One region of the Micromonospora sp. NPDC048830 genome, then DNA from elsewhere that is predicted to be linked to it. Evidence: riboswitches for the same ligand, from Rfam matches in the RefSeq annotation. Region 1 holds a riboswitch; the other holds the start of a gene.

Region 1 (14,975 bases):
CTTGCCCGGACCTGCCCCCGAGGCGGTCGAGCGGGCGTACCGCAAGGACCTGGCCCGGGACGCGCTGTGCCGGGCTGGCGTGCCCGGACCGGAGTTCGCCGTCGCGCGGGGCTGGGCCGAGACCGTCGCCGCCGCCGAGCGGATCGGGTACCCGCTCGTGGTCAAGCCGGTCGATCTCTGTGCCGGGATGTATGTGCGGCGGGCCGACGACTCCAACGGGCTGCGGGCCGCGTTCGACGCCCTTGCCGGGTTCCCGGTCAATGCCCGCCGGCAGCCCCGGGTTCCCTTGGTTCTGGTGGAGGAGTTGCTCACCGGTCCTGAGGTGAGCGTCGAGACGGTCACGGTGCCTGCCGCCGTGGCTGGTGGGTCGGCACCGGTGACCACGGTCGTCGGGGTGACCGGCAAAAGCCTCGGCGGCGCGCCATGGTTCGTGGAGAGCGGTCACCTTTTCCCCGCCGACCTGGCCGCCGATGTGGCCCGCGCCGCCGCCGACACCGCCGTCGCGGCCCTTGCCGCCGTCGGGCTCGACCATGGGGTCGCCCACACCGAGTTGCGGCTGACCCCGGCCGGCCCTCGGGTGATCGAGATCAACCCCCGACCCGCCGGCAACCAGATCACCGAACTGATCCGTCGGGTCACCGGCATCGACCTGCCGATGGCCTACGCGCAGCTGGCTCTCGGCGAGCAGCCGGATCTCACCCCCACCGACACCGGGGTGCGCAGTGCCGCCATCGCCTTCCTGCTGCCGCCCCGGGCCGGCACCGTCACCGGCTTCACCGGCGTCGACCGGCTCACCGAGGACCCCCGAGTCGTGGACTACGCGGTGAAGCCCGCCGGGCACCGCACCGGCGACGCCAGTAACAACAACAGCTACCTCGGGCACGTGGCCACCGTGGACACCACCGGCACCGGGGCGCTCGCCGTTGCCGAGGAGCTGGTCTCCGGTCTCTGCGTTCAGTACGACGACGAGCTGGCCGGGGCCCCCGCGTGACCGCCCCGGCTATCGCCCCGTTCGGGACGGGGGCGTACCGGTCGGTGGACGAGCTGGTGGCCGCGGTGCTGGCCGGGCGGCTCGGACCCGATCCGGCGCGGTCGGCGGTCAGCGTCGGGTTCGTCACCCGGCAGGGCGCTCGGCACGCCGGCCGGGGCCGGGTGTACCGCAACCACGTGCTGAGTCTGCGCGTCGGGGCAGCCGTCGGCTCCTGCGCCGTGGAGCCGGGCGAACTGCCTGACGAGGTGGCGTACGACTGCGTCGGCGTCACCGTCGCCGACCTGCTCACCCACTCGCTCACCCAGGTCCGGGTGGCCGCGCTGGACGCGTATCTGATGGCGGCCCGGCCGCATGCCGAGGCCGGCGCGGAACCGGTGCCGCTGCCCGGCGGCTCGTCACTGGCCAAGTCGACAGCGCGGGCGGCGGCCGTGGTGGATCTCCTCCCAGCCGATCCGGGCGCGACGGTGCTGGTCGTCGGGGTGGTCAACTCGCTGCTCGCCGCGCTGCGCGAACGGGGGCTGCGCTACCTGCCCTGCGACCGCGTCGGCGGAAGCACCGAGTGGGGCGAGCCGTGCCGGCCCGACGCGACCGTGCTCCTCGACGGCTGCGACGCGCTGCTGGTCTCCGGGATGACCGTGGGCAACGGAACCTTCGAACCGCTGCTGGAGCACGCCCGGGAGACCCGAAAGCCGCTGGTCGCGTTCGCGCAGACCGGCAGCGCGGTGCTGCCCCGGTTCCTCGGGGCCGGGCTGACCGCCGTCTCGGCCGAGCCCTACCCGTTCTTCTGGCTCGACGGCGGGCCGAGCACCGTCTACCGGTACCGGGTGGCGGCATGAGTGAGCGCTGCGAGCGAATCGTCAACGTCCCGCACCTGCTCACCCTGGTCGGCCGGACCCCGGTGACGTACGTGGAGGCGCCGCTGCCACATCGGCACGGCGGGTTCTGGGCCAAGGTGGAGTGCGCCAGTCCCGGGGGGATGAAGGCACGGGCGGCGGTGGCCATGCTGACCGCCGCCCGTACCCGAGGCGAGCTGCGCCCGGGTGCCCCGGTGATCGAGTCGACCAGCGGCACGCTCGGCGTCGGGCTGGCCTTCGCCGGGCAGGCCCTCGGCCACCCGGTGCACCTGGTGGTGGACCGGGAACTGGAACCGTCCATGCGCGCCCTGCTTCGCGCGTACGGAGCCCGGTTGGAGATCGTCGACACCCCCGACCCGGTCGGCGGCTGGCAGCAGGCCCGGCTCGACCGGCTGGCGGCCGTACGGGCCGGGCTGCCCGGGTCGTGGTGGCCGGACCAGTACCACAACCCGGACAACGCGGCCGGGTACGTCAGCCTTGCCGACGAGGTCGCCGGCCAGGTCGACGGGGTGGATGTGCTGGTGTGCAGCGTCGGCACCGGTGGGCACAGCGCCGGCGTGGCCCGCGCGCTGCGCCGGCACTGGCCCCGGCTGCGGCTGGTTGGGGTGGACACCGTCGGGTCGACCGTCTTCGGCCAGCCCGCCCGGCCCCGGCTGATGCGCGGGCTGGGCAGCAGCATCCACCCGGGCAACGTCGACCACGCCGCCTTTGACGAGGTGCACTGGGTGGGGCCGGGCGAGGCGGTGGAGAGCTGCCGCCACCTCGCCCGGTACGCCTTCGTCACCGGCGGGTGGAGTACCGGGGCGACGGCCCGGGTAGCCGCCTGGGTGGCCCGTACCGAGCCGGGGGCCCGGGTGCTGGCGGTCTTTCCCGATGGCCCGCACCGGTACCTCGACTCGATCTACGACGACGGTTGGTGCGCCCGGCATGGGCTGCTCGGCCCGACCCGGGGATACCCGGTGGAGATCCCGTATCCGTGGGCGGTCGAGGTGACCCGGTGGAGCCGCTGCCGCACCGTCGTCGACCCGGCCCGCGCCGGTCGGGTGACGCTGGGCGGCGCCCCCGCACCGCCGACGGCCGACGGTGACCCGGGTAGCGCCGGCCGGCTAATGGGCGTCGCACCGGCCCGGACCGAGTGGGTGCCGGCGTGAGACTGAGCTGGCGGACGTACCCGCTGGTCCTACGCGAGCCACTGCGGATCTCCCGGTCCACGATGTACCGTCGGGACGCGGTCCTGGTGCGTCTCGACCATGACGGGAGCACCGGACACGGCGAGGTGGTGACCAGCCGCTTCCTCGGCCTGGACCTGGACCGGATCCACACCCAACTGAGCGTGCTAAGGGACCGGGTCGCCGGGTACGACGTCCCGGAGACGCTCCGCGCCGACCTGCCGACGCTCACCGCCGGGCTTCACCCCGGGACCGCCGCCGCGTTCGATGCCGCGCTGCACGACCTGCTCGGACGGCGGGCCGGAGTGCCGGTGCACCGCCTGATCGGGGCGCCGGAACCGGGGGCGGTGGCCACCGCGTACACCATTGGGCTGGTGTCCCCGATGGAGGCGGGGGCGACCGCCGGCCGGTTGGCCGCCGCCGGGTTCCGGGTGCTGAAGGTCAAGGCCGGCGACGACCACGACCTGGCCCGGGTCGCCGCGGTACGGGCAGCCGCACCGCAGGTGCGGCTGCTGCTCGACCCGAACGGCGGCTGGACACCGGAGCAGGCGCTCCGGCGGCTCGACGCGCTGGCCCGTCACCGCGTGGACGCGGTCGAGCAGCCGATCCCCGCCGGTCGGGTCGACCTGCTGGCCTGGCTGGCCGCCCGGACCCCGGTCCCGGTGGTCGCCGACGAGGACGCCGCCACCGAGGCCGACGTGCCCCGGCTCGCCACCGCAGTGGCGGGGGTGAACGTGAAGCTCGCCAAGTGCGGCGGGATCGTGGCCGCCATCCGGATCGTCGCCGCCGCCCGCGAGCACGGGTTGGCCGTCATGCTCGGCTGCCTGGTCGCCAGTTCGCTCGGCATCGCCCCGGCGCTGCACCTCGCGGGGTACGCCCGCTGGGTCGACCTGGACGGACACCTGCTGGTGGCCGACGACCCGTGGATCGGCCTCGGTGGCCACGACGGGACGCTACGCCCGACTGGTGCACCCGGTCTGGGCGTAACACCCCGACCGCCCGCCACCGGCTCGAACGAGCCGTCCCGGCCGCCTGTCACGGACGTGGCCCGATGAACGCCACCTGGCGTACGCTGCGCGGCTTTCCGGCGGAGATCCAGCTGCTGGTGGTCAACCAGTTCGGGGTGAACGTCGGCTTCTACCTGCTGCTGCCCTTCCTGGCCGGATATCTCGCCGACGACATCGGGCTCTCCGTCGCGCTGATCGGCCTGATCCTCGGCGTGCGCAACCTCAGTCAGCAGGGGCTGTTCCTGCTCGGCGGCACCGCCTCGGATCGGCTCGGCTCGCGCGGAGTGATCATTGCCGGCTGCGCGCTGCGCACCGTCGGGTTCGGGTTGTTCGCGGTCGGGGTGTCGCTGCCGGTGCTGATCGCCGCGTCGATCCTGTCCGGGCTGGCCGGAGCGCTGTTCAACCCGGCGGTCCGGGCGTACCTGGCCCAGGCCGCCCCGGATCGGCGGGCCGAGGCGTTCGCCCTGTTCAACGTTTTCGCCAGCGCCGGCTCCCTGGTCGGGCCGCTGCTCGGCGGGGCACTGCTGCTGATCGACTTCCGGGCCGCCGCGTTGGTTGCGGCCGGGGTGTTCGCGGTGCTGACCGTGGCCCAGGTGCTGGTGCTGCCGCCGCAGCCGAGGGCGGCCAGCGGGCAGAGCGTGCTCGGCGACTGGCGGGAGTGCGTCACCGACCGCCGGTTCCTCGCCTTCACCCTCGCGTTGAGCGCCCTGTATGCCTCGCAGAACCAGCTCTACCTGGTGCTGCCGGTGCAGGCCGAGCAGGTCACGGGGCAGCCGGCGGCGGTCGCCGGGCTCTTCGTGGTCTCCACCGTGGCCACCCTGGTCTGGCAGGTGCCGGTTACCGCCTGGCTGCGGCGGCACGTGGCCCGGGGGCCGGCGATCGCGCTCGGCCTGGCCGTGCTCGGCGGTGGCTTCCTGCTGCCGCTGGTGTCGCTGCCCGGCCCGGCACCGGTCCGGCTGCTGCCGGTGCTCGGCGCGGCGTTGCTGCTCGCCGTCGGGGTGTTGATCGCCCAGCCGTTCGTGCTGGAACTCATCCCGGCGTTCGCCCGGGACGGGTTGACCGGCACCTACTTCGGCCTGTTCTACCTGGTCTCTGGGATGGTGGCGGCGGCCGGGACGGCCGCCGTCGGCCGGGCCATGGACGCCGGTGACCCGGCGGCGGCCGTACCGGCGGTGGCCTGGCTGCTCTGCGCCGGGCTGGGCCTGGCCTCGGCCGCGGCGGTGTGGCTTCTGCACCGCGCCGGGTGGCTGGCCCCGCGGCCGGGTCCGGCCCTCCCGGCCGCGGCCGTCGCCGGTGAGGCCCGCGCGTGACCGGCCGTTCCGCCCCGACCGGGCCGTTGCGAACCGCCGCGCCGACCGGGAGCACCGGGCCGGCGGTCGTCTCGGCGAACCTGCTCACCGACAACCCCGAGTTGTACGAGACCCAGTTCCCCGACCCGAAACACCTCGCCGCCCGGTTCGTTGCCGATCTGGTCGACCGGTACGCCACGGACGACAGTCGGCGGTTGCTCGACGTGGGCTGTGGCACCGGCCGGGATGCCGGGTACCTGGCGGGGCTGGGCTGGTCGGTCATCGGGATCGACGTCTCTGACCGGATGCTCGCGTACGCCCGTAAGCGGCACCCGGCCGTGCGCTTCGTCGCTGCCGACATGCGCGGATACGAACTTCCCGGCCGCGTCGATGTCGTCAGCTGCCTGGACAGCGCCCTGCTGTACTGCCACACCAATGCCGATCTGACCGGCTTCCTCGCCCGCTGCCACGCCCATCTGGTCCCCGGCGGACTGCTGATCGCCGAAATGCGCAACGGCGCCTACTTCCTCGGCGGGGGCGGCGACCTGCTCGACCGGGAACACACCCGGACGGTGGTCTGGCGCGGAACCCCATATACGTCGCACACCCTGCTGCGGATCGATCACAGTGGGCAGTTGTTGCGCCGGAGGCGGACGTGGACCTGGCCGGGGTGCTCGGAGCCGCTGGTGCAGACCTCGGCGTGGCGGTTGCTCTTCCCGATGGAGCTGCGGCATCTGCTGGACGGTGCCGGATTCGACGTGGCGGCCCTGTTTGACACCCCCGGCCCGCGTACCGACCCGCCGTGGCACGCGCGGGCCGCCCTGGGCAGCGGGCTGGCCGGCGATCGGCTGCACCTGGTCGCCCGCCGCCGCGCCGACGACCACCCGTGCTGACAGCGCGGCTGAACCATGTTGTCAAGGAAGGACAATCCATGATCCCCTCCACGCGTACGGCCGGGCTGAGCCGGCGGACCCTGCTCGGCGGGGCGGTCGCGTTGTCGACGGCCGCACTGACCGGCTGCGGCGGAAACGCCACCGGCCAGGCGGGTACCGGCTCACCACGCCGTGGCGGCCGACTGCGGGCCGCGTTCGCCGGGGGCGGCGCGACCGAGACACTCGACCCGCACCTGGCGAACCTGTTCAACGAGGCGTCCCGGGCCAAGGCAGTCTTCGACAAGCTCGCCGACTACGGCGCGGACGTGTCGATCGAACCCCGGCTCGCGAGTAGCTGGGAGCCGAACGGCGACCTGACCCGGTGGCGGGTTGTCCTGCGGGAGGCCACCTTTCACGACGGTCGGCCGGTCCGCGCCGCCGACGTGCTCTACAGCTACAGCCGGATCACCGACCCGCAGCGGGCGTTCCGCGCCCGAGCCAGCCTGGGCCTGCTCGACCTGCGCCACAGCCGGACGGTCGACGACCGAACCGTCGAGTTCGGATTGACCCGCCCGTTCGCCGAGTTTCCGAACGTGCTCGCCGCCTTCGGCGCGTACGTGGTGCCGGAGGGCATGGACAACTTCGATCAGCCAGTCGGCTCCGGCCCGTTCCGGTTCGGCTCGTTCCAGCCCGGCCGGAGCCTGTTGCTCAAGCGGTATGACGACTACTGGGAGGGCGCGCCCTACCTGGACGAGCTGGAGTACCTGATCAGCAACGAGGAGTCAGCCCGGATCAACGCACTGCTTGGCGGGCAGGTCGAGTACGCCCACGACCTCACCCCGACCACCGCCCGCACCTACGCCGACGACGCCCGGGTGTCGATCGTCCGGATGCCGAACAGCACCATGCAGGGCTTCACCATGAAGGTGGACCGGGCGCCGTTCGACAACCGGGACCTGCGCGAGGCAATGTTCCTGCTGACCGACCGGCAACAGCTCGTCGACACGGTGCTCGCCGGTTCCGGACAGATCGGCAACGACCTGTTCGGCAAGGGCTACCAGTACTACGCCGACGACATCCCGCAGCGCACTCCCGACCCGGACCGGGCCCGCGCCCTGATCAAGAAGGCGGGCGCCGAGGGGCTCACCGTCAAGCTGGACACCGCCGCCGTGGCCAGCGGTTTCGTCGAGGCCGCCAGCACCTTCGCCGAGCAGGCGAAACAGGTCGGGCTGACCGTGGTGCCGACCACCGGAAACAAGGACACCTACTGGCGGGACATCCTCACCAACGGCTCGCTGGCCTGCTACCGCTCGGGAGCGATGCCGATCGAGACGCACATAACGCAGCGGCTGCTGAGCAACAGCACCACCAACGCCACCCGGTGGGCCCGCCCCGACTTCGACGCCCTCTACGCACGCGCCGTCTCCAGCGCCGACGAGTCCACGCGGACGCAGGCGTACGGGGACATGCAACGGATGCTGCACGCCGAAGGCGGTTTCCTGATCTGGGGCTTCGCCGACTTCCTGGTCGGCACCGCGCCGAAGGTGGGCGGAGTGGCCGGCAACACCCCCGCCAACACGCTCAACTGGGCACGCTTCGACAAGGTCTGGTTGGGATGAGCCTGCCCCGGTACGCCGGCCGCCGGCTGCTGCTCGGCCTCGCGCAGGTCGCCGGCGTCGCCACCGTCGTCTTCGTGCTGACCGAGGCGCTGCCCGGCGACGCCGCCGTGGTGATCGCCGGTGACCAACCCGACCCGGACCGGATCGCCGCCATCCGGGCGCAGTTGGAGCTGGACCGCCCGGTCTGGCAGCGCTACCTGGACTGGCTGGCCGACGTGCTCCGGGGTGACCTCGGCGTCTCCCTGGTGTCCGGGCGGCCGGTCGTCGACGTGCTCACCGGCAACGCCGGCCCCACCGTGCTGCTGGCCGTGGCGACTCTGCTGCTGCTCGTACCGATGGCGGTCGGGGTGGGGATGCTCGCGGCCCGGCGCGCAGGCGGCCGACTGGACCGGGGACTGTCGGCCGTGGTCGTCGGCCTGTACGCGGTACCCGAGTTCGCCCTGGCCATCCTGCTCGTCGCCCTCTTCGGGGTACACCTGGGCTGGTTCCCGCCGACCGCCGTCGGCACCGGTGGGAACCTGCTGGCCCAGCCGGCCGTGCTGGTGCTGCCGTTGGTGGTGCTGCTGGCCCGGCCGATCTGCTCGCTCAGCCGGCTCACCCGGGCCGGGCTGATCGAAGCGGCCGGCTCGGCGTACATGGCGCACGCCCGGCGGCTCGGCCTGCCGAGGCCCCGGCTCTGGTTGGGGCACGCGCTGCCCAACGCGCTCGCCCCGGTGGTGCAGCAGCTTGCCCGTACGACGGACTGGCTGCTCGGTGGGGTGATCGTGGTGGAGGCGGTGTTCGTGATCCCCGGGCTGGGCACCGCCCTGGTGGACGCGGTCACCACCCGGGACGTACCGACGATCCAGGGACTCTGCGTCCTGATCGCCGTGGTCACCGTCGTGGTGAACCTCGTCGCCGACCTGGTGGCGTTCCGGCTGGCCCCGCGTACCCAGGTGGCCCGGTGAGCGCGGCGGACAGGGGCGGTCGCGACCCGCGCCGGCACCGGTGCCGGGCGGTTGTCGGTACGGTGTTGCTCGCCATCCCCCTGCTGGTCGCCCTGGTCGGGCCAGTGCTGGCCGGGGAGCCAGCCGGACGCGGGCGGCCGTTCACCCCCAACGGCCCGCTCGGCACCGACTTCGTCGGACGGGACGTACTCGGTCAGGCGCTGCTCGGCGGGCGGTCGGTGGTCGCGGTGGCGGTGGCGGCCACCGCGTTGGCATACCTGGTCGGGGTGCCGTTGGGGCTCTGGGCCGCGACCACCCGGCGGCGCTGGCTGGACGAGCTGCTGATGCGTCCCCTGGACCTGCTGCTGGCGGTGCCGGCGCTGCTGCTGTTGATCCTGCTCTCCGCCGCCACACCCCGCACGCCGGCGGCCCTGGTGGTGATCGTCGCCCTGATCGGCCTGCCCGAGGTGGCCCGGATCAGCCGGGCCAGCGCGCTGCCGCTGGCCCACGGTCCGGCTATGGAGGCGATGCTGCTGTACCGGGAGAGCTGGTGGCACCGCGTGATCGGCCACGTCGGACGGGGTGTGCGGCGGGTGCTGCTGGCCGACGCGGGAGTCCGGTTCATCGGCGCCCTGTATCTGGTCGCCACAGCCAGCTTCCTCGGCATCGGGGTCGCCCCGGACGCCGCCGACTGGGCGGTGATGGTGGACCGCAACCGCTCCGGCCTGGCCCTGCAACCGTGGGCGGTGGTGGCCCCGGCAGCGCTGATCGTCGCCCTCGCCGTCGGCGTCAACCTGGTCGCCGACCGGCTGCTCGCCCACCCTCCAAACCACATCGGGGCGAAGGCTCCAATCGTCGGCGCGGAGGCGAGCCGGTGACCGGGGCAGTGGTACGGGTGGCCGGGCTGTGGGCCGAGGCGGGCGGCCGGCGGCTGCTCGACGACGTGTCGTTCGAGCTGGCAGCCGGGCGGGTGCTTGCCGTCATCGGGGCCTCCGGCAGCGGCAAGACCACCCTCGGTCGGGCGCTGCTAGGTGAGCCCGGGTCCGGGGTCCGCCTCACCGGCCGGGTCGAGGTCGCCGGCCGTGGCGTCACCCCAGCGGAGCCGCCCCCACCGGGCACCGTCGGGTACGTGCCGCAGCAGCCGTCGGCGGTACTCAACCCGGTCCGCCGGGTCGGCACGGTGCTGCACGAGATCGCCCGCCGGCACCTCCCGTCCGGCGGCGCCCGCCGGGACCGGACCCGGCAAGCCGTGCGGGCCGCCCTGCACCGGGTCTCCCTGCCGGCCGACCGGGACCTGCTGCGTCGCTTCCCGGACCAACTCTCCGGCGGGCAGCAGCAGCGGCTGGTCATCGCACACGCGCTGCTGGCCGGGGCTCGGCTGCTCGTCGCCGACGAGCCCACCACCGGACAGGACAACCTGACCCGGCGAGACGTGGCCGCCGAGCTGACCGCCCTGGCCCGCGGCGGGATGGCCGTCGTGCTGCTCAGCCACGATCTGCATCTGGTCCGCACGGTCGCCGACGACCTGCTCATCCTGCACCGCGGGGAACCGGTCGAGGCCGGTCCGGCCGCGCACGTGTTCGACGCGCCCCGCCACGAGTGGACCCGCCGGATGCTCGCCGCGCGCCCCGTCGGCACCCGGCCCAGCGGCGGGGACCGCCCGCCCGTGCTCGGCATCGCCGACATGGTCGCCGAACACTCCGGCGGAGGCCGCCGCCGCACCGTTCTGGAGAACGTGGGCCTCACCCTCGCCGCCGGGGAGTGCCTCGCCCTGGTCGGCCGCTCCGGCAGCGGAAAGACCACCCTGGCCCGGTGCATCGCCGGCCTGCACCGGCCGCGTACCGGAACCGTCGAGCTGGCCGGCCGGCCACTCGCCGCGACCCTGGACCGGCGAGACCGTGCCGACCTCGCCGCGGTGCAGTACATCTTCCAGGACGCCCGAGCCAGCTTCGACCCGTGGCGACCGGTCCTCGACCAGGTGGCGCGCCCGGCGATACGGCTGCACGACCGGCCGGTGCGCGCGGCCCGGGCGGCGGCCCGCGCCGCCCTGGACCGAGTGGGGCTGGCCGGACACCTGGTCACCCGGGACCCCGGCCGGCTCTCCGGCGGGGAACTACATCGGGCGGCCCTGGCCCGCGCCCTGCTCGCCGAGCCGCGGGTGCTGATCTGCGACGAGATCACCGCAGGGCTGGACGCGGTCACCCGGGACCGGATCCTGGACCTGGTCGACGAGCTACGCCGCGCGGACGATGTCGCCCTGCTGGTGATCAGTCACGACCGGGACGTGGTCGCCCGACTCGCCGACCGGGTGGCCGTCCTGCACGACGGCCGGGTCATCGAGAACGGGCCGGCAGCCACCCTGCTCACCTCGGCTCGTCAATCGTTGAGCCGATCGCTGTTACACGAAGTTGTCACCACCAAATGCACGGAAAAGAGTCAGCTCGGATGATTAACTCTACCGTCGGCGATTACCAGGTCCAGCTCGCTGGACGGCACCATCTCGACAGCGCCCGCCGCGTCATGCTGGACACCTTCTACCACGTCTTCGGCTACGGATACCGGCCGGAGTGGCACTTCGACGTGATCGACCTCGACGGCACCTACCTGCGGCCGCAGCGGCACGCGCTCTTCGTCGCGACCCTCGGCGACGAGGTGGTGGGCACCACCGCCGTGCGGGCCGCCGGCCCGAAAAGCCCGCCGCATCCGGCGTTCCTCGTGCAGCGGTACCCCGATGCCACCACCGCCCAGCTCTTCCGGGTGTACGTACACCCGGCGCACCGCCGCCGGGGACTGGCCCGCGCCCTGGTCGAACAGGCGGTCGCGTTCGTCGCCGACCAGCCCGGATATCGGGACCTCTACCTGCACACCGACACCGGAGTGCCAGGCGCGGAGGCGTTCTGGCGATCGGTGGCGACCCCGATCCACGACGCCCGCGACGGCAACTGCCGGACCATGCACTTCGAGATCCCCCTGCCGGGCCGGGTGCCGGCCATACCGGCACTGATGGACACCGCCCCCGCACCGGCTTGAACGCGCGGACGGCCGCGCCATGGGAGACGATCACAAGAAAGTTCTTGACGGAGTCGGGACTTGGCTTGAGATCGCCAAACGGATCGGGGAATGACAAATACGCCATGAAGAAGCGTGTAGCCCTGCTCACGCCGGGTGCGTCGGTGGTTCGGCCGGTCGGTCCGGACCTGATGGGGTTCCCCGAGATGGATGTGACCCCTGACGGCAGGACGGCAATCGTCTCGGTTTGGCGCAAGGGCAGCGGAAGCCTGGCCGCCGTCGACTCTCCGGCGGCGGCCGGTACGCCGAGCGGCTGGCCGCAGCCGACTGGGACACCGTCGAGGCGACCGAGGCGTACGCGGCCGAGCGCGGGCTCACCATGCTCCAGGTGGCCATCGGCGGGCTGGCCGCACGCCCGGCGGTGACCTCGGTCATCGCCGGCGCCACCATCCCCGAGCAGGTGCACGCCAACGCCGAGGCGGGCGCCTGGCAGCCCACCGACGAGGACCTGGACGCGCTCGACGCCCTCCTCTGACCGGGCCTTCCGCTGCCCCGATGCCGTACCGACGGCGCCGGGGCAGCCGGCTCTCCGGCGGCAGCCCGACGGCGCGAAACGCGGGCGGTCGAGGGCATCAGGACAGCGTGTCGTCAGCGGACCGTCACCCGCTGTCCCGCCTCCACCAGGGACGGTGGGTGGGAGAAGCGTCACCCACCCTTGGCGTGTCCGGTGGAACGTCGTACGGTAGGCCGCAAGTGACCCACGGGAGCCCGGTGCGTACCGGGCTGAGAGGGGGGCTGGAAGCCCCCGACCGTCGAACCTGATCCGGGTAATGCCGGCGCAGGGAGGAGTATTGCCGTGCCGTCCCTGGGACGACTGCATCTGATCACCGACACCCGGCCGGGGCGGGATCCGCTCGGCGTGCTGCGGGCCGCCCTGCCGGTGGCCCGCGCCGAGCTGGTCGTCCAGGTCCGGGTGGCGGACGACGCCACCGACCGGGAGGCGTACGAGCTGGCCCGCCAGGTGGTCGCGCTGTGCCGGCCGTACGGGGCGACGTGCCTGGTCAACGACCGGCTGCACGTGGCGCTGGCGGTGGACGCGGCGGGTGGCCACGTCGGCGCCGCCGACCTGCCGGTGCGGGCGGCCCGCCAGGTGCTCGGCGCCACCGCCGTGCTCGGCGCGACCGCCCGGGAACCGGTGGCCGCCGCCGAGGCGGTCGCCGCCGGGGCGAGCTACCTGGGCGTCGGCCCCTGCCACGCCACCACCACCAAGGCCGGGCTGCCCGAGCCGATCGGCCCCGCGGGGGTACGCGCGGTCGCCGGAGCGGTGGACGTGCCGGTCATCGCGATCGGCGGGGTGACCGCCGCGTCGGTGCCGGCGCTGCGCGCCGCCGGGGCGTACGGGGTGGCGGTGGTCGGGGCGATTTCCGCCAGCCCCGATCCCGCACGCACGACTGCTGACCTGATCGAGGCCCTGACGTGCTGACCCGACCGGACGTCGCTGTCGTGGGGGCGGGACCGGTCGGGCTGGCTGTCGCGTGGCGGTGCGCGTCCCGGGGACTGCGCGTGACGGTGCACGATCCTGCCCCTGGTACGGGCGCGTCGCACGTGGCGGCCGGGATGCTCGCGCCGGTCGCCGAGGCGTACTTCGGGGAGCACCAGCTGACCGGGCTGCTCACCGAGTCCGCCGCCCGCTGGCCCGGCTTCGCCGCCGAGCTGGCCGAGGCCGCCGGCGCCGATCTCGGCTACCGCACCGACGGCACCCTGGTGGTCGGGCTGACCACCGACGACCTGGCCGAGGCGCGTCGACTCTGGACGTACCAGCAGGGGTTGGGGCTGCCGATCACGCCGCTGCGCCCCTCGGAGCTGCGGGACCGCGAACCGGCGCTGGCCCCGCGCGTGCGCGGCGGTGCGGTCGCCCCCGGCGACCACCAGGTCGACCCGCGCCGGCTGGTCGCCGCGTTGCGGACCGCCGCCGAGCAGGCCGGCGCGGTGTGGCGGCCGGGCGTGATCGGCGACCTGTCCGAGGTGGACGCCCGGGTCACCGTGGTCGCGGCCGGCTGCGGCGCGGCGGCGCTCACCGGGCTCCCGGTCCGTCCGGTGAAGGGCCAGGTGCTGCGGCTCCGCGCGCCCGGTCGCGGCGCGCCGGACTTCCGGCACGTGGTCCGGGGGTACGCCGACGGCGAGTCGGTCTACCTGGTGCCCCGGGACAGCGGCGAGGTGGTGGTCGGAGCGACCGTCGAGGAGCGCGCCGACACCGAGGTGACCGCCGGCGGGGTGCTCCGGCTGCTCCGCGCCGCCGTGGACCTGGTCCCCGAGCTGGCCGAGTACGACCTGGCCGAGGCATCCGCCGGGCTGCGCCCCGGTACGCCGGACAACGCGCCGATCATCGGGGCGCTGCCCGGCCGGCCCGGCGTGCTCGCCGCCACCGGACACCACCGGCACGGCATCGTGCTCACCCCGGTCACCGCCGACCTGGTCACCGAGCTGATCGTCACCGGCGAGCCGGACCCGCTGCTCGCCCCCTTCACCCCCGACCGGTTCGCCGGCACCGACGCGCCGGCCACCACGGGCCGGGATCGGACGCATCCGCCATCGAGGAGGAGACGTGCAACTGATCGTCAACGGCACGGGGCGTGACCTGCCCGGCGGGACGACCCTCGCGGAGGTCGTCCGCGCGGTCACCGACCAGGAGCGCGGCCTCGCGGTCGCGGTCAACGGTGAGGTGGTGCCGCGCGGCGGCTGGTCGGTGACCGTGCTGCGCGACGGCGACCGGGTCGAGGTGCTCAGCGCCGCCCAGGGCGGGTGAGCGGGGTGTCCTTCGAACTCGGCGGGGTCGGCTTCGGCTCCCGGCTCATCCTCGGCACCGGCGGCGCGGCCAACCTGCACGTGCTGGAGCAGGCCGTCCGGGCCTCCGGCACCGAGCTGGTCACGGTGGCGCTGCGCCGGGTGGACACCGCCCCGGGCACCGCCGGCGGGCTGCTCGACCTGCTGGACCGCTGCGGCGTGCGGCTGCTGCCGAACACCGCGGGCTGCTACACCGCGTCGGAGGCGGTGAAGGTGGCCCACCTGGCCCGGGAGGCGTTCGGCACCGACTGGGTGAAGCTGGAGGTGATCGGGGACGACCGCACCCTGCTGCCCGACGGGGTGGAGCTGCTGCGCGCGGCCGAGGAGCTGGTCGCGGACGGCTTTACCGTGCTGCCGTACACCTCGGACGATCCGGTGCTGGCCCGGCGGCTGGC
Region 2 (14,975 bases), on a different contig from region 1:
TCTCCCCGTACGCCCGCACGCAGACGGCGGACATCGCGAACAGCTCCGCGCCGATGTCCACCACCCGGCCGAGGAACGCCTGCTTGCGCTCCATCTTCCCCTGCCAGCGGGACATCGCGTAGAACGTCGACCGGGCCAGCTTGCGGCAGGCCCGCTCGACGTGCCGCAGGTGCCCGGCCAACGGCCCGAACCTGCCGTACGCCGTCGGGGACTGGCCCCGGCCGACCGCGAGGGCCGGCAGCCACCGCGCGTAGAAGGCCCCGGCCCGGGCGCCGGCCCGCGCCTTGCGGCCGAGCCCGGCGTCCGGGTCGATGATGTCCCCGGCGACGGAGAGGTGGGCGTCCACCGCCTCGCGGGCGATGAGCAGGTGCATGATCTCGGTGGAGCCCTCGAAGATCCGGTTGATCCGCAGGTCCCGCAGCAACTGCTCCACGGCGATCGGGCGCTCGCCCCGGGCGGCCAGCGAGTCGGCCGTCTCGTAGCCGCGTCCGCCCCGGATCTGGACCAGCTCGTCGCCGATCTTCCACGCCATCTCGCTCGCGTAGAGCTTGACCAGCGCCGCCTCGATCCGGATGTCGTTGCGGTCGTCGTCGGCGAGCAGGCAGCACAGGTCCAGCATGGTCTCCATGCCGTACGTCGTCGCGGCGATGAAGGCCAGCTTCTGGGCGACGGCCTCGTGCTCGCCGACCGGCCGGCCCCACTGGACCCGCTCGGCGGCCCACTCCCGGGCCACGTTCAGCGACCACTTGCCCGCGCCGACGCACATCGCCGGCAGCGAGAGCCGGCCGGTGTTCAGGGTGCTCAGGGCGATCTTCAGCCCCTTGCCCTCGCCGCCGATGACGTTCTCCTTCGGCACGAAGACGTCGTGGAACCGGGTGAGGCTGTTCTCCAGCCCGCGTAGCCCGACGAAGGCGTTGCGCCGCTCCACGGTGATGCCCTCGGCGTCGCCGTCGACCACGAACGCCGTGATCCCGCCGCGCCGGCCCGCGCCGGCCGGCACCCGGGCCATCACCACCAGCAGCGTGGCGACCGTGCCGTTGGTGGCCCAGAGCTTCACGCCGTTGAGCCGGTACCCGGTGCCGTCCGCGGTGGGCTCGGCGGTGGTGGCCAGCCGCGCCGGGTCGGAGCCGACGTCCGGCTCGGTGAGCAGGAACGCCGACACCTCGCCGGCGGCGAGCCGGGGCAGGAAGCGGCGTTTCTGCTCGGCGGTGCCGAACATCTTCAGCGGCTGCGGCACGCCGATCGACTGGTGGGCCGACAGCAGCGCGCTGATCGCCGGGCTGACCGAGCCGGCCAGCATCAGCGCCCGGCAGTAGTGCAGGTTGCTCAGCCCCAGGCCGCCGTACGAGCGGTCGATCTTCATGCCGAACGCGCCGAGCCGGGCCAGCCCGTGGAACACCTCGTCGGGGATCCGCGCGTCCCGCTCGATCGCCGCGCCGTCCACCTCGGACTCCAGGTACGCCCGCAGTTCGGCCAGGAACTCCTCGGCCCGGGCGTCCTCGGCCGGGTCGCTGCGCGGCCACGGGTCGATCAGGTCGAGCCGGAACCGGCCGAGGAACAGCTCCCTGCCGAAGCTGGGCCGGTCCCAGGCGGACTCGCGGGCCGCCTCGGCGACCTGCCGGGCCTCCTTCTCCGACACCTGTCCCGCCTCGGCGGGCAGGGGGCCGACCCCGTCGCCGCCCGCCGCGACCGGGCCCGCGGCGCCACGGCCGCCGGGGTCACCGGCCGGCGCGACCCGGCCGGTGGGTCTCGTGTCGTCGGCGGGGGCGACCCGCTCGGTGGGTTTCGTGTCGTCGGCGGGGGCGACCCGGCCGGTGGGACCCTCCGCCGCGCTGGGGCCCGTCGTCGCACCTCCGCCCGCCGCGTCTCCGCCCGTCGGGTCAGGCATGGGTCGGCTGTTCTGCGTCGTGGTCACGGCTGCCCCCCCTTGGACCTCGGTCCGGATGACGTCGACGTGCTCGACACGAGTCACGCTACTCCCGGGTGTTACCCAGGGGTAGGGTTTCGCCACGCCCGATTTTCAGGGATGTTTCCGCTGTTCCCGACCGGTTCAACGGACGGGCCGGCCGTTCGCCGGGTCAGTCCCCGGGAAGCGGGTGCGGGTCGTCGTCCTCGTCGTCGACGTCGTCGTCGCCCCAGTTGCGCCTGGCGAACGGCAGGAACGCCCAGAAGACCAGGAACCACACCCCGGTGAGCACGGTCAGCAGGATGGCGATCGGCCGGGACAGGACGAAGTCGGTGATCAGCAGGACAGCGCTGACCATCGAGAGCAGCATGAACGCCAGGCCACCGCTGGCCATCCGGTGGGCGAAGCGCACCAGCTCCGGCTTTCGCCCCTGCCGGAACAGCGCCCGATGGAAGGCGACCGGGGAGATGATCATGGCGGTGGCGGCGGCAGCCGACAGCAGCGAGACGATGTAGACGTCCTTCTGGAACGCCGTGGCCCGCGGGAACCCGTTGCTGAACGGCAGGGTCAGCAGGAACGCGAAGAGGATCTGCACGCCGGTCTGGGCGACCCGCAACTCCTGGAGCAGGTCGGCGAAGTTGCGCTCCCAGCGCTGCTTCTCGGTCTCCTTCGACACGTGCCATACCTCCCGCATGACGTACCGCCGGCGAGGCCAACCCCGCCGGCAGCAACGCCATTGCCCCGCCGGGCCCCCGACGAAACCGGACCGGAGTGGGGCCCGCCGTGCCCCACCCCGACCACGCGCCTCAGGAACCGCGGCGGATACGCCCGGCGTACCGGTCCTCCAGGGCCTTGTTGTGCTCGTCCCCGCCAGCGATGTTGGCCGACAGGTAGACCGGGGGTTGCTCCCCCGCCGCCAGCAGCCGGGCCACCACCTCGACGGTGATCTGCTGGGCGAGCAGGGCGGCGGTGATGGACGAGATCGCGCCGACCGCGCCGCCGCCGGGCAGGGGCAGGGTCGCGTCGCCGTACGGGGCGCCGTTGTCCAGCACCACGTCGGCGAAGTCGGCCAGCTTCCGCCCCGAGGGGTGGCGGGAGATCATCCGCGCCGAGTGCGCCACGGAGGTGATCGCCACCAGCCCGTGGCCGCGTTCCTTCACCAGCCCGGCGAACTCGACGATGGCGCCGTTGACCCCGGAGTTCGAGGCGACCACGAAGACGTCCGACGGGTGGACCGGGGCCAGCTCGTACAGCCGGTGGGCCACCGAGGGGTCCCGCTCCAGCAGCGGGCCGAGGATGTCGGCCGGCGCCCCGCCGAGCAGCACCAGGTCGCGCAGCGCGATCCGGTTGGTCGGCACCAGCCCGCCGGCCCGACCGGCGATCTCCATCGCCAGCGCCTCGGAGTGCCCGGTGCCGAACACGTGGACCACACCGTCGGCCCGCAGCGCGTCGGCGATGAGGTCGGCCGCCCGGCCCACCGCCTCCCGCTGGCCGGCGGACACCCGTCCGATCGTCTCCGTCACCACCGCGAGGTAGTCGTCAGCATTCACCGTCATCCGTCCTCCGTCCGTCGGTTGCGGGCCAGCCAGCCCACCGCGAAGTCGACCGCCGCCCGTTGACGCATCAACCGTCCCGTTCCGTCGCCGACCGGGCCGATCCGCACCGCGCCGGTCGCCTCCAGGTCCACCCCCAGCTGCGGGAAGTCGGACTCGTCGACCGCCACGTCGTCCCACCAGGCCCACGTCCGGCCGCCGTCCGGGGTGCCGACCGCCGCGCCCAGCCGCCGCCGCGGTGGTGCCGGCTGCCGGTACTCGGCCAGGTGCAGGGACGTGTGCGAGCCGTGGTCGACGCCGAGCAGCAGCACGTCGGCGTCCTCCTCGTACAGCCGGCCGAGCGGCGAGCCGGGGCCGAGCATGCCGGCGAGGGGATGGTCGGAGACGATCCGCTCCGCGGCGGGCCCGAGGGCCGCGAACGAGACGTACGGGTGGTCGCTGCGCCGGGCGCCCGGCCAGCACCGGACGGTCTCGGCCAGCGCGCCCATGAACCGGCTCGGGGTGACCGCCGGGTCGAAGCCGGGCGCCTCCGCCCGGATCACCGGCCACCAGTCCTCCGGCACGGGCGGGTTGCGCCAACCGGCCGGGTCGCTGTTCTCCGGGGTGTGGGTCGGCACGACCAGGGTCCCCGCCGGCCCGAGCGCGTCGCGCAGGGCGAGCGCCACCGCCTGCGGACCGCCGCAGACGAACCCGAGGGAACGCAGGCCGGCGTGCACCAGCACCGCCGCGCCCGGGCGTACCCCGAGCCGGCGGAGCTGCGCGGCCAGCGACGCCCGGGTGTGCGGCCGGGACGGCGCGTCGCTCGCGCACGGGCCGGACCGCGTCGGGGACGCCGCACTCACTGAGGGCGCCCCACCCGGGCGAGGATCGCCTCGGCCAGCGGGCCGGGCGCGACGTCGGGGATCCAGTGGGACACCCCGGGCAGCTCGACGAGGCGGTAGTCCCCGGTGACGTGGTCGGCGCACGCCTGCGCGGCGACCCGGCCGATCGCGACGTCCCGGTCGCTCCAGACGAACGTCGTCGGCACCCGAACCGACGCCACGGCCGCGAGGTCCGCGCGGGACATCGCCCGGTACCAGTTCAGGGCGGCGGTCAGCACCCCCGGCTCGCGCATCGGATCGGCGTACCGGGCGACCCGGTCGGGCCCGCCGACCCCGCCGAGCATCCGGCGCAGGGCCGCGGCGCCGAGCGCCAGCAGCGCCTTCTCCGCCGTGCCGGGCTGGCGGAACAGCGCGACGTACGACGAGCGGGCCTTCTGCTCCGCGCTCGTGGCCAGCGCGTGGGCCATCGCGGCCGGGTGCGGCACCGACACGGCGGTCAGCGTGCGCACCCGGTCGGGGTGGCCGGCCGCGAGGGCCCAGGCCACGATCGCGCCCCAGTCGTGCCCGACGACGTGCGCCGCGTCGACGCCCAGCGCGTCGAGCAGGGCCACGGCGTCGGCGACGAGTTCCGGGAGGCGGTACGCCGCCACCTCCGCCGGGCGGGCGCCGGGCGAGTATCCCCGCTGGTCCGGCACGTACGTGCGCAGGCCCGCCGCGTGCAGCGCCGGCACCACCTCGTCCCACTCGCCGCCGTGCTGGGGGAAGCCGTGCAACAGGAGCACCGCCTCGCCGTCGGCCGGCCCGCCCGCGCGCACCTCGAACGTCAACCCTCGCGCATCGATCCGCATGATCGGCAGCCTACCGAGGTCGCTCACTCGTACGGGTTCCGCGGAGCGGGCACCCGCCGCCACGACTCCACGGCCAGGTACGGGATCTCGGCGTCGTCGACCGGGTCCCGGCCGACCCGGTCGGTGTACCGGCCGACGACCTCGACCCAGGTGTCGTCCGCGAGGCCCACCGGCACGTCGCCGGTGAGGCCGAGCTTGACGGGACGGCCGTCGGCGGCGCAGCAGGAGAGCACCATCCGGGCCAGGATCGGCCGGCCGTCGGGGCCCGGGGCGATGAAGCCGGTGAGCCGGACCCGCCGGTCGCCGATCGAGACGCCCTTCTCGAACAGGGCCCGGGAGGCGTAGTCGAGCACGGTGACCGGGGCCGGGTCGCCGGGCGGCAGCGGCGGATAGTCCGACTGGCGCGAACCGGCGAGGGCGCTGCCCGCCTGGCCCACGGAGTACGAGCCCAGGGCCGGCGGTGCGACGAGCAGCAGGCCGAGCACCGGCAGCAGGAGCAGCCAGCCGATCCGCGGCCCGTGGTGGTCGTGGTCGTGCCCGTCCCCGCCCTCGGCGTGCTCTGCGGTCGGGCCGGCGTGCTCCCCGGTCGGGCCGGCGAGGTCCCTGGTCGAGTCGCCGTGCTCTGTCGAGGGGCGGGCGGGGCGCAGCTCGTGCCAGAGGGTCATGACCGCGGCGGCGATCAGCACCAGCCCGGCGGCGATCAGGAAGGGGCGCAGCCCCTCCTTGACGTAGCGCAGGTAGAGATCCGTGACGCTCGCCCGGACGACCGCCCCGCCGAGCAGCAGCAGCACGACCGCCTGTGCCTGCCGGTTCACAACAGCACCGCCCCGACTCCGACGGCCACCCCGACGGCGACCACGAACGTCGCCGGGGCGAACCGGACCGCGAAGCGCCGACCGAAGACGCCGGCCTGCATGGAGATCAGTTTGAGGTCGACCATCGGCCCGACCACCAGGAAGACGAGGCGGGAGGTGAGGGAGAACTGCGACAGCGACGCGGCGACGAAGGCGTCCGCCTCGGAGCAGATGGACAGCAGCACGGCCAGCCCGGCCAGGGCGAGCACGGACAGCACCGGCTCGTCGGCGAGGGCCCGCAGCCACCGCTCCGGGACCAGCACGTTGATGCTGGCGGCGGCCAACGCGCCGACGACGAGGAAACCGCCGGCGTGGACGACGTCGTGCCGGACCGCCGCCCAGAACGCCACGCCCCGCGACGCGCCCTCCAGCTCGGGCCGGCGCGGCAGCCGGATCCAGTCGGAGCGCCCGAGCCGCAGCCAGAGCCACCCCATCACCGCGGCGACGACCAGGCTGGCGACCGCCCGCCCGAGGACCATCTCCGGCCGGCCGGGGAAGGCGACCGCAGTGGCCGCGAGCACGATCGGGTTGACCGCCGGGGCGGCGAGCAGGAACGCCAGGGCCGCCGCCGGGGTGACGCCGCGCCGGATCAGCGAGCCGGCGATCGGCACCGAGCCGCACTCGCAGCCCGGCAGGATCACCCCGGCGACGCTCGCGACCGGCACGGCGAGGGCCGGGTGCCGGGGTAACGCCCGGGCCCAGAACGAGCGTGGCACGAACACCGCGATCACCGCTGAGAGCAACACCCCGAACACCAGGAACGGCACGGCCTGGACCAGCACCGACACGAAGACCGTGGTCCAGGTCTGCAACCGTGGTGCGGACAACACGCGGGCCAGCGGCTCGCGGAAGACCACCAGCAGGACCAGCAGGGCGGCCAGCACCTCGACCGAGCCGACCCGCGGTGCCCGTCGCGGCCCGCGCCCGCCCGGCTCCCCCGCCGGTACGTCCGGCGCGGCCACGCCGACCGACCCCGCCCCCGGGGCCCCACGGTCGGGCCGGACGGGCGGCTCGGCGCTGCCGGTCGATGACGTCACGGGCTCGCCTCCTTCGGCGCTCGACGATCTGCGGCGCGACACTATCGTTCCCCGCGGACCGCGTCGACGGACTCCGGCCAGATGGCGGTAACGACCGGCGCGGAGTCGTTTCACCCGCCTGGCGCACGTCACTTTGCCCCGTGATCTTCCGAGGTGTTAGCGTCGGCGGGACAACTTCATTTCCGACAGGGGAGCGCACAGCGCTGAGAGTGCGGGCAAACCGTCCGCAGACCCTCGAACCTGATCTGGGTAATGCCAGCGCAGGGAGTTCGGTCATTCTCCAGCCGCGCCGCCGTCCGGTCCCACCGGACGCGGCGTGCGTCTTCTCCTGGTTCTTCCACTGAACTGGGAGCCATCGCATGAACCACACGGACAGCCACCGCTGGCGCACCATCGACATCGTGGTCGCCTCGGTGATCGCGGTCGCCTTCGGCGTCATCTTCTGGGCCTGGGGCCTGGTCTGGAGCGCCACCGAGGGGGCCTTCGCGTTCTTCCCGCCCGCGCAGACCCTGCTGTACGGCGTCTGGCTGATGCCGGCCGTGCTCGGCGGCCTGGTCATCCGCAAGCCCGGTGCCGCGCTGTACTGCGAGACGGTCGCGGCGGTCCTCTCCGCCCTGCTCGGCAGCCAGTGGGCCGGCACGGTGATCCCGCAGGGCATGGTCCAGGGCGCGGGCGCCGAGCTGGCCTTCGCGGCGTTCCGCTACCGCTCGTTCCGGCTGCCGACCGCGCTGCTCGCCGGGGCGCTCACCGGGCTCGGCGCCGCCCTGTTCGACTTCCTCGTCTGGAACGTCGAGTACGACCTGACGAGCTACGGCATCCCGTACGCGCTGCTCACGATCGTCAGCGCCGCGGTCGTCGCCGGTGCCGGCGGCTGGTCCCTGACCCGCGCACTGGCGACCACGGGCGCCCTGGACCGCTTCCCCGCGGCCCGCGACCGCGCCCCGATCTGACCGCCGGCTCGGGTCGATCAAGAGGTTTGCGTCAGCGGAGCCCGTTCTCCCGACGCAAACCTCTTGATCAAACGAGCCGAGGCCGGACCGGGCGGGGCACGAGGGGTGAGGGGTGAGGGTGCGGGTCAGGCTGCGGGGGTTCGGGTGGCGGCACGCCGGGCGGCGGGCCTGGGCGGTGCGCGGGCTGGACCTGGACGTCGAGGCGGGCGAGCGGGTGCTGCTGCTCGGCCCCTCGGGCGCCGGGAAGAGCACCCTGCTCGCCGCGCTCGCCGGGCTGCTGCCGGCGGACTCCGGCGAACAGGAGGGAACCGTCGAGATCGACGGGGTCGACCCCCGACAGGCCCGTGAGCGGGTCGGGATCGTCTTCCAGGACCCGGAGACCCAGCTGGTGCTGGCCCGCTGCGGCGACGACGTCGCGTTCGGGCTGGAGAACCGGGGCGTACCGGCCGGCGAGATCTGGCCCCGGGTCGACGAGGCGCTGCGGCGGGTCGGCTTCCCGTACCACCGGGACCGGCCCACGGCCGCGCTCTCCGGCGGCGAGCAGCAGCGTCTGGCGCTGGCCGGCGCCCTCGCCCTGCGGCCCCGGCTGCTGCTGCTCGACGAGCCGACCGCGAACCTCGACCCCGCCGGCGCGGCGCTCGTCCGGCGGGCGGTGGCCGACGCCCTGGACGCCGACACCACCATGATCCTCGTCGAGCACCGGGTCGCCGAGGCGCTGCCGCTGGTCGACCGGGTGGTGGTGCTGGAGCCGGGCGGCGGGGTCCGCGCCGACGGGCCGCCCGAGGCGGTCTTCGCCGCGCACGGCGACGCGCTCGCCGCCGAGGGGGTCTGGGTGCCCGGCCGGGCCGTGCCGCCCCGGCGCGCCGCCGCGCCCCCCGGCGACCTGCTGCTCACCGCCGACCGGGTCGGCCTGCCGCCGCGCCTCGCCGCCACCGATGTTCGGGTACGCGCCGGCGAGGCGCTCGCCGTGCTCGGCCAGAACGGGGCGGGCAAGTCCACCCTCGCGCTGCTGCTCGGCGGCCTGCTGCGGCCCGGTACGGGTCGGGTGGCGGCCAGCGGCGAGCTGGCCGGCCGGGACGCGGGCACTCCCCCGCACCGCTGGCGCGCCCCGGCCCTGGCCCGCCGGATCGGCTCGGTGTTCCAGGACCCGGAGCACCAGTTCGTCACCGGCACCGTCTTCGACGAGCTGGCCCTCGGCCCACGCCGCACCGGCCAGCCCGAGGCGGCGGTACGGGCCACCGTGGACGGGCTGCTGGACCGGCTGCGGCTGACCGCGCTCGCGCGCGCCAACCCGTACACCCTCTCCGGTGGCGAGGCGCGGCGGCTGAGCGTGGCGACGGCCCTGGCCACCGCGCCCCGGCTGCTGGTCTGCGACGAACCCACCTTCGGCCAGGACCGGCGCACCTGGCGGGAGCTGGTCGACCTGCTCGCCGAGCTGCGCGACGCCGGGCACGGCGTCGTCGCCGTCACCCACGACACGGACTTCGTCGCCGCGCTCGCCGACCGCACCGTCACCCTGGACCGCCCATGACCCACACGGACCCCGCTGGCCGCGCCCTCGCCCTGGGGCGGCCGTGATCAGCATCGAGCCCGTCGCGGCGCCCGGGGCGCCGCTGGCGCGGCGGAACCCGGTGGCGAAGGTCGCCGCGGCGCTGCTCTTCTCGTTCACCCTGCTCGCCACCCTGGACCCGGTCGCCCCGGCGCTCGCCCTCGCCGTCGAGCTGGCCGTGCTGCCACTGTTCGGCATCCGCTACCGGGTGCTCGCCCGGCGGGCCGCGCCGCTGCTGGCCAGCGCCGTCGGGATCGTGGTCACCCTGGTCCTGTTCGCCGCCGACCGCTCGGGTCGGGTGCTGGTCGAGGCGGGGCCGCTGCTGGTCACGACCGGGGTGCTGGCGACCGCGCTCGGCCTGGCGCTGCGGATGCTGGCGGTCGCGCTGCCCGGCATCATCGTCTTCGCCACGACCGACCCGACCGACCTGGCCGACGCGCTGATCCAGAACGCGAAGGCCCCGGCCCGCTTCGCGATCGGCGCGCTGGCCGCGTTCCGGCTGGTGCCGCTGCTCGGGCAGGAGTGGCACATGATCAGCATGGCGCGGCGGGCGCGCGGCGTCGACGCCGGGCGCAACCCGGTGGCGAAGCTGCGGCTGTTCGTCTCCACCGCCTTCGCGCTGCTGGTGGGCGCGATCCGGCGGGGCACCCGGCTGGCCGTCGCGATGGACGCGCGGGGGTTCGACGCCGGCACCCCGCGCACCGTCGCGCGGCGGCAGCGCTTCGGTGCCGCCGACACCGTGCTGGTCGCGGGCGCCGCGGCCCTGGCGGGGGCGGCGCTGGCGGTCAGCGTCGCGCTCGGTACGTTCCGTCCGCTGATCGGCTGAGCCGGCGAGGCTTCTTACGGCGGTCGGGACGAGCTGCCCCGGCCCGGGTACGCCCGGGGGCAGAGCCGGCCGGGCGCGGCGACGGGCGCCGCGCCCGGCGGGCGGATCAGCTGCGCCGGAAGGCGTACCGGCGGGCCTGGCCGGCGCGCGGGTTGCGCGCCGCAGCGAACCGGGCGCCACCGGCCGACGGGCCGGACCTCGGCGGGGGCGGCGTCTCCGCGACCGGCGGCACGGGAGCTGCCGGCGCCACCACGAGGGTGTCGGGGTCCGGCGGGGCCAGTTCCACCGGAGACGGACGCGGCGGCGTGCCGCGGGACTTACGGGAACTGCGCTTGGCGGGCATACGTGGCCTCCTCGGTGCGGGCGCCTGCGGCGCGACGAGCGGGGTACGGGAGCCCGACGACGACCGGGCACGAGGTTGCCCGACCGGCGAGCGGGTACGGGGTGCCCCGGCGGGCCCGACCACGGAGGACGCCGCGCGACGGCGGCGGTGTGGGAATGCGGACGCCCGGGACGCGGTCCGCGTCGACAACGGCGGACCGGCTTCGGATGAAGGGGCGTCAGTTACGCATGACCTCACCGTAGCCGCGCGACCGGAACGGCGCAGCCGAATTTGCCGGCACGTGGCGCCGAAGGCCGACGTACGGCTCGGGCGGCACCGACGCGCTCGCCGGGGAGGTCGCGCGTCGAGGCCCGCCTCGCCGGGTGTTGACGCCATTGGGGCGAGGTGGGCGGGGAACCCTGCTATACCGAAGGCGTCGGCAGGGACCCTCGAGAGGCGGGTACGCATGGCGCAGCGCGCGACGGCGCAGATCGGCGTGACCGGGCTGGCGGTGATGGGCCGGAACCTGGCCCGCAACCTGGCCCGCAACGGGTTCACCGTGGCGGTGCACAACCGGTCGCCGGAGCGCACCCGCAGCCTGGTGGCCGAGCACGGCGGCGAGGGCACGTTCGTGCCGTCCGAGTCCATGCGGGATTTCATCGCCTCGCTGGAGCGGCCCCGCGCGATCGTGGTCATGGTGAAGGCGGGCGGCCCCACCGACGCGGTGATCGGGGAGCTGGTGCCGCTGCTGGAGCCGGGCGACATCGTCGTCGACTGCGGCAACGCGCACTTCGCCGACACCCGGCGGCGGGAGGAGGCGCTGCGCGGGCACGGGCTGCACTTCGTGGGCACCGGCGTCTCCGGCGGCGAGGAGGGCGCGCTGCACGGGCCGAGCATCATGCCCGGCGGCTCGGCCGAGTCGTACCGGAAGCTCGGCCCGATCTTCGAGCGGATCGCCGCCCAGGTGGACGGCGTCCCGTGCTGCCGGCACATCGGCCCGGACGGCGCCGGGCACTTCGTCAAGATGGTCCACAACGGCATCGAGTACGCCGACATGCAGCTCATCGCCGAGGCGTACGACCTGCTGCGGGCCGGTCTGTCGGCGGGCCCGGCCGAGATCGCGGAGATCTTCCGGGGGTGGAACACGGGCGAACTGGAGTCGTTCCTCATCGAGATCACCGCCGACGTGCTCGCGCATCCCGACGCGGCGACCGGACGCCCGTTCGTCGACGTGGTGCGCGACGAGGCGGAGCAGAAGGGCACCGGCCGGTGGACGGTGCAGAACGCCCTCGACCTGGGCATCCCGATCACCGGCATCGCCGAGGCGACGTTCGCCCGGTCGCTGTCCGGGCACGCCGACCAGCGCGCGGCGGCCCGCCGGGCCTTCGCCGACGCCGGGCAGCCATGGTGGGTGGAGAACCGGGACACCTTCGTCGAGGACGTCCGGCGCGCGCTGCTGGCCAGCAAGATCATCGCGTACGCGCAGGGCTTCGACCACATCCGCGCCGGCAGCCGGGAGTACGACTGGGGCATCGACCTCGGCGGTACCGCCACGATCTGGCGGGGCGGCTGCATCATCCGGGCCCGCTTCCTCGACCGCATCCGTCAGGCGTACGACGAGCGGCCGGACCTGCCGACGCTGCTGGTGGCGCCGTGGTTCGCCGACCGGGTCTCCGACGGGGTGCCGAGCTGGCGGCGGGTGGTGGCGGACGCGGCCCGGGCCGGGGTGCCGGTGCCGGCGTTCGCCTCGTCGCTGGCGTACTTCGACGCGCTGCGCGCCGAGCGGCTGCCCGCCGCGCTGATCCAGGGCCTGCGGGACAACTTCGGCGCGCACACCTACCACCGGGTCGACCGGGAGGGCACGTTCCACACGCTCTGGGCCGGCGACCGGTCCGAGCTGTCGGCGTAGCCGCCCGGTCAGCGGCCGTGCCGGCGTGGCCGCCCGGCCGTGTCTGCCTGCCGCGCCGGCAGTGTCGGCGTGGCCGGGCCCGGTCAGCCTGCCCGCGGGCTGCGCTGCGGCTCGGTCGGGGACCAGGTCATGGCCGGTTCGCCGGTGGACAGCTCGGCGATCTCGCCGGAGCGGACCGCGGGGACGTGCCCCGCCTCGGCGCAGTGCCGCTCGGCGACGCCGGCGCACAGCTCCACCACGCGCTCGCGCAGCGGACCGTCCAGGTCGGTCGCCGCCAGGGCCACCGTCATCTCGTACCGGAGATCCCGCATCCCCACCCCCGTGGCGGACGCGACCGGGCGGCGCGCCCGCGCCGATCGTACGTCCGTAGGGGACGGCGACCGGCCGGAACGCGTCAGCGCCGCCCCCCGGAGGGGACGGCGCTGACCGGCGTCACCAGAACCGGCGACGCTTCGCCTTGCGCGGGCGCAGCATGTCCGCGCCCCTGGCGAGCAGGCGGCTCACCCCGGTCGGGCCGCGGCGGGCCTCCAGCGTGTGGCTGAGCCGGCGCGCGCCGGCCGCCGCCAGTGGCACCGTGACTGCCATGACCGCCCACTGGGCAATGCGCTTCTGGATCATCGTGGCTCACCTCCGTAGCTGGCTGCCACAGGTGGTACCCAGAGTGACGAGGCGCTAAGCGCGAGCGTCAGCTCGACGGGGCCACCGGGTTGGGCAACGCGCCGCCGAACCGGCGGTCCCGCTGGGCGTACAGCTCACAGGCGTACCAGAGGTGGCGGCGGTCGAAGTCCGGCCAGAGGGTGTCGAGGTACACCAGCTCCGCGTACGCGCTCTGCCAGAGCAGGAAGTTGGAGGTGCGCTGCTCGCCGGAGGGACGCAGGAAGAGGTCCACCTCGGGGACCTCCGGGTGGTAGAGGTACTTCGCCACCGTCTTCTCGGTGACCTTCGCCGGGTCGAGTTTGCCGGCGGCGGCGTCCCGGGCGATCGCGGCGGCGGCGTCGGCGATCTCGGCCTGGCCGCCGTAGTTCACGCAGAACTGCAGCGTCAGCGTCGAGTTGCCCCGGGACATCTCCTCGGCCGTCTGCAGCTCGGAGATGACGCTCTTCCACAGCCGCCCGGCCCGCCCGGACCAGACGACGCGCACACCGAGGTCGACGAGCTGGTCGCGGCGGCGGCGGATGACGTCCCGGTTGAAGCCCATCAGGAAGCGGACCTCCTCCGGCGAGCGCCGCCAGTTCTCCGTGGAGAACGCGTACGCCGACAGGTAGGGGATGCCCAGCTCGATGGCGCCCTCGATGGTGTCGAAGAGGCTGTGCTCCCCCGCCTCGTGGCCCTTGGTCCGGGGCAGCCCCCGCTCCTTGGCCCACCGGCCGTTGCCGTCCATGACCACGGCGACGTGCCGGGGCACCGCCGCGGGGGGCAGGGCGGGCGGACGGGCGCCCGACGGGTGCGGCGTCGGCGGCACCGGCTCGCGGCGGCCGGCCCTCATCGATCGGATCACTCGGGTCTCTCTCCGTTCAGATCGGTGCCGCGCGCCGCGGCGGCGCCCTGCGGCGGCGGGGCCGGAACGGCGCCGGGGGCGCCCCGGTCGACCAGCGGCAGCGAGCGTAGCGCGCGCTCCAGGTGCCACTGCAGGTGCGCCGCGACCAGGCCGCTGCACTCCCGCCGTACGCCGGTCTCGGTGGCGTCGGCGAGCACCCAGTCGCCGGTGGTGAGGGCGGACATCAGGTCGATGGTGGCCGGCGCGGGGTGGGCGGCGCCGGGCGGGCGGCAGTCCGGGCAGACGGCGCCGCCGGCGGGCACCGAGAACGCCCGGTGCCGGCCGGGCGTGCCGCAGACGGCGCAGGCGGTCAGCGCCGGGGCCCAGCCGGCCAGGACCATGCCGCGCAGCAGGTACGCGTCGAGCACCAGCGTGGTGGCGTGCTCGCCCCGCGCGAGGGACTTCAGCGCGCCGAGGGTGAGCTGGAACAGCCGCAGCGAGGGCTCCCGCTCGACCGGGGTGAGCCGCTCGGCGGTCTCGGCGATCGCGCTGGCCGCCGTGTAGCGGGGATAGTCGCCGAGGAACCGTTTCCCGTACAGGTCGATGCCCTCGACCTGGCTGACGGTGTGCAGCGAGCTGCCCTGGTTGCCCTTCGGGTCGCCGGCGAGCTGGAGGTCGACGTGACCGAACGGCTCCAGCCGGGCGCCGAACCTGCTGCTGGTGCGGCGCACCCCCCGGGCCACCGCGCGGATCCGGCCGTGCCGGCGGGTCAGCAGGGTGATGATCCGGTCGGACTCGCCGAGCTTCTGCACACGAAGCACCACCGCGTCGTCGCGGTAGAGCTGTCGGCGGTACCCGGCCACCCGCCCATTCTCTCTCGGGGTGGGAAATCAGGGTCGGCTCGGGGTGGACCGGCGCGCGAT

The links. Region 1 has a riboswitch for thiamine pyrophosphate ahead of thiE (thiamine phosphate synthase). Riboswitches for the same ligand answer to the same signal wherever they lie in the genome.
Region 2: it holds a riboswitch for thiamine pyrophosphate, as region 1 does, so the genes downstream of both, ACGFIZ_RS22700 (ECF transporter S component) here and thiE (thiamine phosphate synthase) in region 1, are expected to answer to the same signal.

Annotation. Positions count from the first base shown of each region.
Region 1 covers NZ_JBICUP010000003.1:10,628-25,602, reverse strand. Annotated here, with positions in the region: gene ACGFIZ_RS04285 (ATP-grasp domain-containing protein) at 1-991, shown strand, start outside; gene ACGFIZ_RS04280 (Rossmann-like domain-containing protein) at 988-1,827, shown strand; gene ACGFIZ_RS04275 (PLP-dependent cysteine synthase family protein) at 1,824-2,996, shown strand; gene ACGFIZ_RS04270 (dipeptide epimerase) at 2,993-4,069, shown strand; gene ACGFIZ_RS04265 (MFS transporter) at 4,066-5,331, shown strand; gene ACGFIZ_RS04260 (class I SAM-dependent methyltransferase) at 5,328-6,203, shown strand; gene ACGFIZ_RS04255 (ABC transporter substrate-binding protein) at 6,242-7,801, shown strand; gene ACGFIZ_RS04250 (ABC transporter permease) at 7,798-8,748, shown strand; gene ACGFIZ_RS04245 (ABC transporter permease subunit) at 8,745-9,605, shown strand; gene ACGFIZ_RS04240 (ABC transporter ATP-binding protein) at 9,602-11,176, shown strand; gene ACGFIZ_RS04235 (GNAT family N-acetyltransferase) at 11,173-11,757, shown strand; partial or broken gene ACGFIZ_RS04230 (aldo/keto reductase) at 12,011-12,271, shown strand; TPP riboswitch at 12,488-12,598, shown strand; gene thiE (thiamine phosphate synthase) at 12,593-13,219, shown strand; gene thiO (glycine oxidase ThiO) at 13,213-14,373, shown strand; gene thiS (sulfur carrier protein ThiS) at 14,342-14,542, shown strand; gene ACGFIZ_RS04210 (thiazole synthase) at 14,539-14,975, shown strand, end outside.
Region 2 covers NZ_JBICUP010000028.1:70,622-85,596, reverse strand. Annotated here, with positions in the region: gene ACGFIZ_RS22735 (acyl-CoA dehydrogenase family protein) at 1-1,888, opposite strand, end outside; gene ACGFIZ_RS22730 (DUF6328 family protein) at 2,079-2,582, opposite strand; gene ACGFIZ_RS22725 (sugar isomerase domain-containing protein) at 2,713-3,462, opposite strand; gene ACGFIZ_RS22720 (aminoglycoside N(3)-acetyltransferase) at 3,459-4,301, opposite strand; gene ACGFIZ_RS22715 (alpha/beta fold hydrolase) at 4,298-5,128, opposite strand; gene ACGFIZ_RS22710 (TIGR03943 family putative permease subunit) at 5,152-5,943, opposite strand; gene ACGFIZ_RS22705 (permease) at 5,940-6,944, opposite strand; TPP riboswitch at 7,197-7,304, shown strand; gene ACGFIZ_RS22700 (ECF transporter S component) at 7,379-7,969, shown strand; gene ACGFIZ_RS22695 (ABC transporter ATP-binding protein) at 8,088-9,500, shown strand; gene ACGFIZ_RS22690 (energy-coupling factor transporter transmembrane component T family protein) at 9,544-10,344, shown strand; gene ACGFIZ_RS22685 (hypothetical protein) at 10,451-10,687, opposite strand; gene gndA (NADP-dependent phosphogluconate dehydrogenase) at 11,133-12,575, shown strand; gene ACGFIZ_RS22675 (thioredoxin reductase) at 12,659-12,886, opposite strand; gene ACGFIZ_RS22670 (hypothetical protein) at 13,008-13,193, opposite strand; gene ACGFIZ_RS22665 (isoprenyl transferase) at 13,261-14,061, opposite strand; gene recO (DNA repair protein RecO) at 14,070-14,915, opposite strand.